DNA from 2 places in the Pseudomonas cavernae genome. Region 1 is predicted to be linked to the other one. Evidence: riboswitches for the same ligand, from Rfam matches in the RefSeq annotation. Region 1 holds a riboswitch; the other holds the start of a gene.
The links. Region 1 has a riboswitch for cobalamin ahead of btuB (TonB-dependent vitamin B12 receptor). Riboswitches for the same ligand answer to the same signal wherever they lie in the genome.
Positions count from the first base shown of each region.

Region 1 (5,024 bases):
GCCCGGCTGCTGGGTGCTGACGCAGAACATCGACGGCTATCACCGCGCGGCGGGCAGTCCGCCCGAGCGCTTGATCGAGATCCATGGCGAGCTGGCGCCGCTGTACTGCCAGTCCTGCGGCGCCGAAAGTCCCGAGCTGGCCGAGCATCTGCAGCGGCCGTTGCCGCCCAAGTGCGGCGTTTGCGGCGGGATCCTGCGTCCACCGGTGGTGTTGTTCGAAGAAATGCTTCCGGAGCAGGCCGTCGAGCGGCTCTACGCCGAACTGCGCAAAGGCTTCGAGGTGGTGCTCAGCGTGGGCACCACGGCGAGCTTCCCCTATATCATCGAGCCGGTGCTGCGCACCCGTGCGGCCGGCGGTGTTACCGTGGAAATCAACCCTTCCGTGACCGAAATCAGCGGATTCGTCGATATCCGTCTGCCAGGGCGGGCCTTAGATGTTTTCCCAAAACTGCTGGGTCACATCTAAGGCGATAAAATTTGCAAATGAAATTCCCAGAAGGCATATTCGCGCCTTCATAAGAATTCTCGACACGGTCGTGCCCATGCTAAAGCGCTTCGCACCCCTCGTGCCTTTTGCACTTGCATTGTTTCTGGGGGCTTGTGCCGGTCACTCGCCAACCACACAAGAATCCGATTCTCCCTTCGCCGCGCAGGTTGCCCTCGAGCAAGAGCCGGCGCTCGAGCCGCTGCCGGACTTCAGCCAGGCCAAACCCTACGAATTGCCGACCTTCGCCGACAGCATCCTGGCCCATGGCTTGTCGCTGATCGGTACCCGCTACCGCTATGGCGGCACCTCGGTGGCTTCCGGCTTCGATTGCAGCGGCTTCATCGGCTACCTGTTCAAGAAAGAGGCCGGCCTGCAACTGCCGCGCTCGACCCGGGAAATGATCGACCTCGATGCGCCGCTGGTGGCGCGCTCCGAGCTGAAGCCGGGCGACCTGCTGTTTTTCAGCACCCGCGGCCGCGGGCGTGTCAGCCATGCCGGCATCTACCTCGGCGATGACCAGTTCATCCACTCCTCCAGCAGCCGCAGCGGCGGGGTACGGATCGACAGCCTGGACGACAAGTACTGGAGCCGCACCTTCATCGAAGCCAAGCGCGCGCTGGCCCTGGCCTCCAACGGCCACACGGGCAATCATCGTTAAATCCAGCGCATGCAAGCCCCAGGCTTGCGTGCGTGCATTCCTCCCGGCAGAGTAGGGCGCATCCAGGCTCAGGACCGCCCGCTCATGACCGCCAAGGCCCGCCTCATCCTGCTTGTCCTCTTTGCGCTGCTGAGCGCCTGTGCCAGCAGCCCGCCGTCAAAATCACCGATTTTTACCCCTCCAGCCAGCAATGCCAGCGCCGACGATGTGCTGTTTCGCGCCCTCGGCCTGGTCGGCACGCCGTACCGCTATGGCGGCAATACCCCGGACGGCGGTTTCGACTGCAGCGGCCTGATCGGTTATGTCTACCGCGATGCGGCCGGCATCCTGCTACCGCGTTCGACCCGCGAGCTGATCGCCATGCGGGCCCCAAGCGTACGCCGCGACGCGCTGCAGAGCGGCGACCTGCTGTTCTTCGCCACCAATGGCGGTGGCCAGGTCAGCCATGCCGGCATCTATGTCGGCGAGGGGCGCTTCGTCCATGCACCCTCGAGTGGTGGCACGGTGCGCCTGGACAGCCTGGCCAGCGCTTACTGGCAGAACAGCTATGTGGATGCCAAGCGCGTGCTGGCGCCGCCCAGCCTGGCCCGTCATCCCTGATCGCGAGGTGCGCGTATGACCGCCCGGACCCTGAGCCTCGACGATGCGCTCTACCGCTACCTGCTCGATGTCTCCCTGCGCGAAACCCCGCTATTGGCTCGCCTGCGCGAAGAAACCCAGGCGATGCCCATGGCGCGCTGGCAGATCGCCCCGGAGCAGGGGCAGTTCATGGCCTTGCTGGTCAAGCTGACCGGCGCCCGTAAGTTGCTGGAAGTCGGCACCTTCACCGGTTACAGCGCGCTGTGCATGGCCGAGGCCATGGGCGCGGATGGCCGGCTGATCTGCTGCGACCTGCCCGGCGACTACAACGCCATCGCCCAGCGCTATTGGCAGGAGGCCGGGGTCAGCACACGCATCGACCTACGCCTGGCGCCGGCCCTGGAAACCCTCGGCGCGCTGGAGCGGGGCGGGCAGAGCGAGAGCTTCGACCTGATCTTCATCGACGCCGACAAGGCCAACTACCCGGCGTACCTGGAGCACTCCCTGGTGCTGGCCCGGCGTGGCGGCCTGATCCTGTTCGACAACACCCTGTGGAGCGGACGGGTACTGGAAACCAGCCCCGACAGCGCCGACACCCGGGCGATCCAGGCACTGAATCGGTGGCTCAAGCAGGATCAGCGGGTCGACCTGTCCTTGTTGCCGCTCGGCGACGGCCTGACCCTCTGCCGCAAGCGCTGACCGGGCTTGCCTAAGCCCTAAAAGACGCGCTAATTTTTGCCTTGCCTCGGGCCGATAGCTCAGCTGGGAGAGCGCCGCGTTCGCAATGCGGAGGTCGGGAGTTCGATCCTCCTTCGGTCCACCAATCCAAGGCCAGCGCCACCCGGTGCTGGCCTTTTTCGTCACGGCGTCATGAATTTCCCTCATCCAGCCCCACGCCGCGCGTTGACGCCCGCGCCGCCTGCCACTACCCTGCGCGCCTTGCTTCAGGTACCCCGGCCATCGGCCAGAGGGTGAAACAGGGAAGCCGGTGCGTTTCGCGATGATCGCGGCACAATTCCGGCGCTGCCCCCGCAACGGTAGACGAGTCAACAACCGCAATCAGGCCACTGTGCGCAGGCATGGGAAGGCGCGGTTGGGAGTCCGACTGGATTCGCTCGTGAGCCCGGAGACCGGCCTGTCGCAGTCCACGGCATCGCGGAGGGCGCTGTCTGGCGTGTGGGCTGCCGTTGCGCGTCCGTGCGTCTGTGTTCTCCGTATGCCTTTCCCGGCCTGAGTCGCGCGGGTGAGCGCGACGGAGCACACAACCAGAATGAGCAAGTCCACCCTGATGCCGACAGCGCTGCTGTTGTGCGGGGTTTCCTCCCTTTCCCTGTCGGCCCTGGCGGCCGAGCAAACCCTCGAACTCGACCAGCAGGTGGTGACCGCCACCCGCACCGAGCAAGCTGAGCAACACAGCCTCGCCGCCGTCACGGTGATCGATCGCGAGCAGATCGAGCGCAGCCAGGCGCAGTCGGTGCCGGAGTTGCTGCGCAAGGTGCCGGGCGTGTCGCTGGCCAACAACGGCGGCCCGGGCAAGTCCACCTCGCTGTTCATGCGCGGCACCAACTCCAACCACGTGCTGGTACTGATCGACGGGATCAAGGCCGGTTCGGTGACCAGCGGCGGCACCGCTCTGCAGGATCTGCCGGTGGAGCTGATCGAGCGTATCGAGGTGGTGCGCGGCCCGCGCTCCAGCCTGTACGGCTCGGAGGCCATCGGCGGGGTGATTCAGATCTTCACCCGCAAGGGTGGCGGCGAGGGCGCCAAGCCGTTCTTCTCCGCCGGTTACGGCACCCACGACAGCTATCAAGGCAGCGCCGGGGTCAGCGGCGGCCATGGCCAGGGCTGGTACAGCCTCGGTGTCAGCGGCCTGGATACCGACGGCATCAACGTCAAACCGGCCGGCGTCAGCGGCTATGAGGACGACAGCGACGGCTACCGCAACCTGTCCGGCTCGGCGAATGCCGGTTACCGCTTCGCCAACGGCCTGGAACTGGATGGCAACGTCCTGCAGGCCAAGTCGCACAACGATTACGACTCAGTGAACAGCAGGCGCAGAGCCGGCTTCGGCGCCAATGCCGACGGCGTGACCAAGGTGGTCGGCGGCCGCGCGCGCTTCGCTGCGCTGGAGCCCTGGCGGGTGACCCTGCAAGCCGGGCGCAGCGAAGACAAGTCCGACGCCTTCCAGGACGGCGCCTTCTACTCGCGCTTCGACAGCCGCCGCGACTCGCTGTCCTGGCAGAACGACCTGAGCCTCGCCGCCGGCCACACCTTGACCCTCGGCGCCGACTACCAGCGCGACGAGGTCAACGGCAGCACCGCCTATGCAGTCGATTCGCGCGACGACAAGGGCGCCTTCGTCCAGTATCTCGGCCAGGTCGGCCGCCAGGACTGGCAGCTGAGTCTGCGCCACGACGACGATGAGCAGTTCGGCGAGCACGACACCGGCAATATCGGCTGGGGCTATGCGCTGAGCGACGAGCTGCGCTTCACCTCCAGCTACGGCACCGCGTTCAAGGCACCGAGCTTCAACCAGCTGTACTACCCGGGTTTCGGCAACCCCGATCTGGACGCCGAGAAGTCCCACAGCGTTGAAGTCGGCCTGGCCGGCAAGCACGCCTGGGGCCATTGGGCGGCGAACGCTTACCGGACCAAGATCGACAACCTGATCGCCACCATCACGGTCAACGGCAGGAGCCAGGCCGAGGGCGTGGACGAGGCGCGGATTCGCGGTATCGAATTGGTGCTCGGCAGCGAGCTGCTCGGCTGGGCGTGGAATGCCAACTATAGCCTGATGGACGCGGAAAACCGCTCCAAGCGCTCCAGCCGTACCGGCATCGCCTTCTACGGCAAGGACCTCAACCGGCGTCCGGGCCAGACCTTCAACCTCGATGTCGATCGCGCCTTCGGCGCCCTCAGCGTCGGCGCCAGCCTGAGCGCGCAGAACTCCACTTTCGACGATCTGGAAAACCAGAACGAACTGGCCGGATTCGCCACCCTCGACCTGCGCGGCGAATATCGCATCAACCCGCAATGGCGTCTGCAGACCCGCGTCGCCAACCTGCTGGATGCGGACTATGAAACCGCGGACGGTTTCAACCAGCCGGGCCAGGCGGTGTATTTCACCGTGCGTTACCAGGCGCTGTGACCGGTCGTTGAAAAAGCGGTGGGTTACGCCGCTACGCGGCTAACCCACCCTACGTTGTTCAACCCTTAACAGGCCCATCGCCTTTTTAAACGGCCTGTCGCCTGCAAATGGATTTCAACAAGGAAAACGGAAGAATGCACTTATCACCTCGC
Region 1 is NZ_CP032419.1:3,440,413-3,445,436, reverse strand. Features, by position in the region: gene D3880_RS15660 (NAD-dependent deacylase) at 1-466, shown strand, start outside; gene D3880_RS15655 (C40 family peptidase) at 543-1,145, shown strand; gene D3880_RS15650 (C40 family peptidase) at 1,230-1,745, shown strand; gene D3880_RS15645 (O-methyltransferase) at 1,761-2,423, shown strand; tRNA gene D3880_RS15640 (tRNA-Ala) at 2,472-2,547, shown strand; cobalamin riboswitch at 2,654-2,877, shown strand; gene btuB (TonB-dependent vitamin B12 receptor) at 2,995-4,872, shown strand; gene D3880_RS15630 (hypothetical protein) at 5,007-5,024, shown strand, end outside.

Region 2 (5,024 bases), 2.2 Mb from region 1:
CCGAACTGGGCATCTGGCAAGCCTGGCCGCAACTCAGCGCGGTGCGCCTCAAACAAGTCTGGGAAGTGCCGGACAAGGGCCTGGAACGACCGAGTTTCCAGATGCTGGCGGCGACGGAGAAGCTGTGCCGGGTGCTGGCGAAAGCCAAGTCGTAGAAGCGTCCTCACCCCGGGCCTCTCCCGGCGGGAGAAGCACAGCGTCAAACCCGTGCAGCCGGTAGGATGGCGTTGAGCGCAGCGATACTCATCAAGCCTAGACTCCGCCATGTGCCCATGATGGGTTACGGCGCAACGGCTCGAGTGCCGGCCGATAAGCTTGTGCCAGGCGCCTAACCCATCCTACGGTTGCGAGGCACTTACAGGGCCGGGGTCCAGGTCAGTCCGTAGGGTGGAAAACCGCGAAGCGTTTTCCACCTGTGCGTCGGTGGATGTGAAGAGCGACATCCAGCCTACAAGCCCGACACTGCGTAGCCCGGATGCAATCCGGGAGAACCGGCTCAGCACCGTCCCGGATTGCATCCGGGCTGCGGCCAATAAACCAAGGCCCCGCAGTGCGGGGCCTTGGCGTTTTCGCGGGAGGGTTTACAGGGCCGGAGTCCAGGTCAGCGAGAGCAGGGCGTTGCGCCCCTCCTGGCGATAGCCATGGGTGCTGGCGCTGGTGAAGAACGGGTCGTTCGGCCGGCTGTAATCGACCAGCGCGTACTCCTTGTCCAGCAGGTTGTCGACCTTGGCCTGCCATTCCAGCTCGTCGTTCATCTTCCAGCTGCCGCGCAGGCCGAGCACGCCGTAGCCGCCGATCTCGGTACGGTTGGCGGCATCGTCGAAGCGGCTGGACACCGCCTGCCAGCCCAGGCCGACACCGAAGGCACCGAACTGGCGATCCAGGTCCAGGCTGAGGGTGCGCTTGGCCCGGCGCGGCAGGGTATGGCCGCTGTCGCGGTCGCGTGGGTCGAGGATCCCGGCCGCCAGCGCGGCCTGCCAGCCCAGCACCTCGCGGCTCAGCTCCAGCTCCAGGCCCTGCAGGCGCGCGCGGTTGATGTTCTGCGGCTGGCTGAAGAAGGTCACGGGGTCGCTGACCACGGCGATCAGGTCGTCCACGTCGGTGCGGTAGGCGGCCAGGCTCCAGTGGGTGTCCAGCTGCTCGCCGCGCAGCTGCACCTCGTAGCTCTTCGAGCGTTCCGGGTCGAGGTTGGGGTTGCCGCTGAAGAACTGATCGGCCGGGAAGTACAGGTCGTTGAAGGTCGGCGCGTGGAAGCCTTCGGCGTAGCTGAAGATCAGCTCGCTGCTCTGGCCCAGGTCGAAACTGAGCGCGGCGTTCCAGGTGTTCTCGCTGCCGAACTGCTCGTTGTCGTCGTGACGCAGACCCAGCTCGGTGGCGAAACCGTTGCCCTGGTAGCGGTGCTGGACGTAGGCCGCCTGGTTCCAGCGCTCGGTCTGACTGAATTCGCTGTCGCTGTTCAGGCGGTCCTCGTACCAGTCGGCGCCGAGCAGCAGTTGCTGACTATCGGTCAGCTGCAGGGTGTTCAGCCAGCCCAGCGAGTCGCGGTAGGTGTTGAACTGGAAGTTGTTGAAGACGTTGAAGTCATCGTGGTTGTCGCTCTTGTCCTCGACGTGGCCGAGTTCCAGGCGGCTGGTCCACAGCTCGCTGAACTGGGCGTCGAGATGGCTGGCGACGCTGCTGAGGCTGAAGCGCTCGCTGGGGTTGCCCGGGTCGAAGCTGAAGGCGTCGTCGTATTCGGTTTCGCCGCGCTGATCGATGACGTTGAGGCCGGCCTTGAGGCTGTCGCTGAAGCGATGTTCCAGGCTCAGGTTGACGGCCTTGCGGCGCAGGCCGTCGTGGTCGGCGTCGCGCCCGCGGTTGTCACTGGTGCGGTCGAAGCCTTCGCTCTCGTCGAGGCTGGCACCGAGGTCGAAACGGGTCTGGTGGTCGCCGCCGGAGAGGCCCAGGCTGCGCTCGAACGTCTGCTGGCTGCCGGCGCCCAGGCGCAGACGCGGCTGCAACCCGGCTTCGCCGCGGCGGGTGAAGATCTGGATGACCCCACCGATGGCGTCGGCGCCATACAGGCTGGAGCGCGAGCCACGCAGCACTTCGACCCGCTCGATCTGATCGGGGCCGAGGAACTCCAGGCGCGCCAGGCCGCTGGCGGCGGCGTTGAGGCGCACGCCGTCGACCAGCACCAGGGTCTGGTTGGCGTTGGCGCCGCGCAGGAACACGCTGGTCAGGCCGCCGCGGCCGCCGTTCTGGGCGATCGACACCCCCGGTACGCGCGCCAGCAGTTCCGGCACGCTGCGCGCCTGCAGGCGCTCGATGTCCTTGCGGGTGAACACTGTGGTGGCGGCGGTGGCCTGGGCGCGCGGTTCGACTTCGCGCCCGGAGGTGATCACCAGGGCCGGGGTTTTCAGTGCATCGGGGTTGTCGCCGGGCGCTTCTTCAGCCTGGGTAGTCAACGGCAGGAGGGCGATGGCCAGGGCCAGCGGGGAAAGTTTCATCGGTAATCCTCAAAAGTGGTCAGCAAGCTTTTGAGGAGGGCAGGAACAAGCGCTCGGCGGGGATTAAAGCGGCCAGCGCTTGACGGTGATGCCCTCCGCAACACCTGTCACAACGCACCGAGGCCGGTCTCCGGGCTGCCGACTCACGCGGGTCTCACCTTCCCGGACGCGGAGGTCCAGTGGTCTATCGAGACAGCGTGCCATCCTCGGGATGGCGGTCGGTTTACCGTTGCGGGGGCAGCGCAGGCGTTTCACCTGCTTCCCGTTTAACGCCCATGACTGGGCGACCTCGGTACAGCAAAAACGCCGCGCACCTTAAGCGCGGCGGGGTAAGAGTACAAGCTGGGCCTGCTTTTATCCGCTCGCCATACAGGGGGCGGGCGTCATTTGTCGCTCGTAGGATGGGTTGAGCGTAGCGACACCCATCGAAACCGCGGCATGGTCAGACTCCGCTGATGGGTTACGGCGCCAGCGGCCGAGAGGCGGGCGACGATTCTGCGCCAGACGCCTAACCCATCCTACGGTTTGCCGCGTCTACAACTTCTCCAGCCGCGCGCGCACGCTGCGCTCGATGCCGGCGGCATCCAGGCCGCATTCGGCGAGCATCTGCGCCGGTTTGGCGTGCTCGACGTAGTAGTCCGGTAGGCCCAGTTGCAGCAGCGGCTGGTGCAGGTTCTCGCGGGCGAGGAATTCGCCGACCGCGCTGCCGGCACCGCCCATCACGCTGTTTTCCTCGATGGTCACCAGCAGCTCGTGGCTGGCTGCCAGTTCGCGCACCAGCGCCTCGTCCAGCGGTTTGACGAAGCGCATGTCGACCACGGTCGCATCCAGCGCCGCGCCGACCTTGAGCGCCTCGGCCAGTTGCACGCCGAATACCAAGAGCGCGACTTTCTGCCCCTGGCGGCGGACCACGCCCTTGCCGATCTCCAGCGGCACCAGGGCCTCGTCGATCGGCGCGTTGGGGCCACTGCCGCGCGGGTAGCGCACCGCCGCCGGGCCGTCGAACAGGTAGCCGGTGGTGAGCATGCGGCGCAGTTCGTTCTCGTCGCTGGGGGTCATCACCAGCATGCCGGGGACGCAGCGCAGGTAGGTGAGGTCGAAGCTGCCGGCGTGGGTCGGGCCGTCTTCGCCGACCAGGCCGGCGCGGTCGATGGCGAACAGCACGTCGAGGTTCTGCACTGCGACGTCGTGGATCAGCTGGTCGTAGCCGCGCTGGAGGAAGGTCGAGTAGATCGCCACCACCGGCTTGGCGCCTTCGCAGGCCATGCCGGCGGCGAGGGTCACCGCGTGCTGCTCGGCGATGGCGACGTCGAAGTAGCGCGCCGGGAAGCGTTCGCTGAAGGCCACCAGATCGGAGCCTTCCTTCATCGCCGGGGTGATGCCGAGCAGGCGTTCATCGCTGGCGGCCATGTCGCACAGCCACTGGCCGAACACGGCGGAGTATTTCGGTCCGGAGGCCTGCTTTGGGCTAGAGAGCGGCGCCACCGGGGCGTTGATCGGTTCGAGCTTGGTGATCGCGTGGTAGCCGATCGGGTCGGCCTCGGCCGGGGCGAAACCCTTGCCCTTCTTGGTGATCACGTGGAGGAACTGCGGGCCCTCGAGGTCGCGCATGTTGCGCAGGGTGGCGAGCAGGGTCGGCAGGTCGTGGCCGTCGATCGGGCCGATGTAGTTCCAGCCCAGTTCCTCGAACAGGGTGCCGGGGACCAGCATGCCCTTGGCGTGTTCCTCGGTCTTGCGCGCGATTTCCCAGGCGCCGGGCAGGCGCGACAGCACCTTCTTGCTGCCCTCGCGCATGCTCGCATAGGTGCGGCTGGAGAGGATCTTGGCCAGGTAGGTGGACAGCCCGCCGACGTTCTTGGAGATCGACATGTCGTTGTCGTTGAGTATCACGAGCATGTTGGCCTGCACGTCGGAGGCGTGATTGAGCGCCTCGAAGGCCATGCCGGCGGTCAGCGCGCCGTCGCCGATCACCGCCACGCTCTTGCGCTTGCTGCCTTGCAGCTTGGCGGCGATGGCCATGCCCAGGGCGGCGCTGATGCTGGTGCTGGAGTGGCCGACGCCGAAGGTGTCGTACGCGCTCTCGGAGCGGCGCGGGAAGGCGGCGATGCCGTCCTTCTGGCGCAGGCTCAGCATCTGCTGCCGGCGCCCGGTGAGGATCTTGTGCGGATAGGCCTGATGGCCGACGTCCCAGACCAGGCGGTCGTCGGGGGTGTCGAACACGTAGTGCAGGGCGATGGTCAGCTCGACCACGCCGAGGCCGGCACCGAAGTGCCCGCCGGTCTGGCCGACGGTGTAGAGCAGGTCCTGGCGCAGCTCGTCGGCCAGGGTTTCCAGCTCGGCCTCGCTCAGCCGGCGCAGCTCGTCCGGCGTCGCGGCGCGGTCGAGCAGGGGCGTGGCGGGGCGCTCGCGGGGAATCTCGTGAAACGTCGTGGGCATCAGGCAGATCGTTATAGGTAAAAGATGCGGCAGTTTACCCGATGCGCCGGAAGCTGCCCAATCCGCAAGGTTGGCGCTGAGGGGGAGGCGGCTGCCTGG
Region 2 is NZ_CP032419.1:659,432-664,455, forward strand. Features, by position in the region: gene D3880_RS03105 (cobalamin-binding protein) at 1-155, shown strand, start outside; gene D3880_RS03110 (TonB-dependent receptor domain-containing protein) at 582-2,489, opposite strand; cobalamin riboswitch at 2,594-2,796, opposite strand; gene dxs (1-deoxy-D-xylulose-5-phosphate synthase) at 3,024-4,925, opposite strand.
Region 2: another riboswitch for cobalamin. It lies ahead of D3880_RS03110 (TonB-dependent receptor domain-containing protein); the one in region 1 lies ahead of btuB (TonB-dependent vitamin B12 receptor).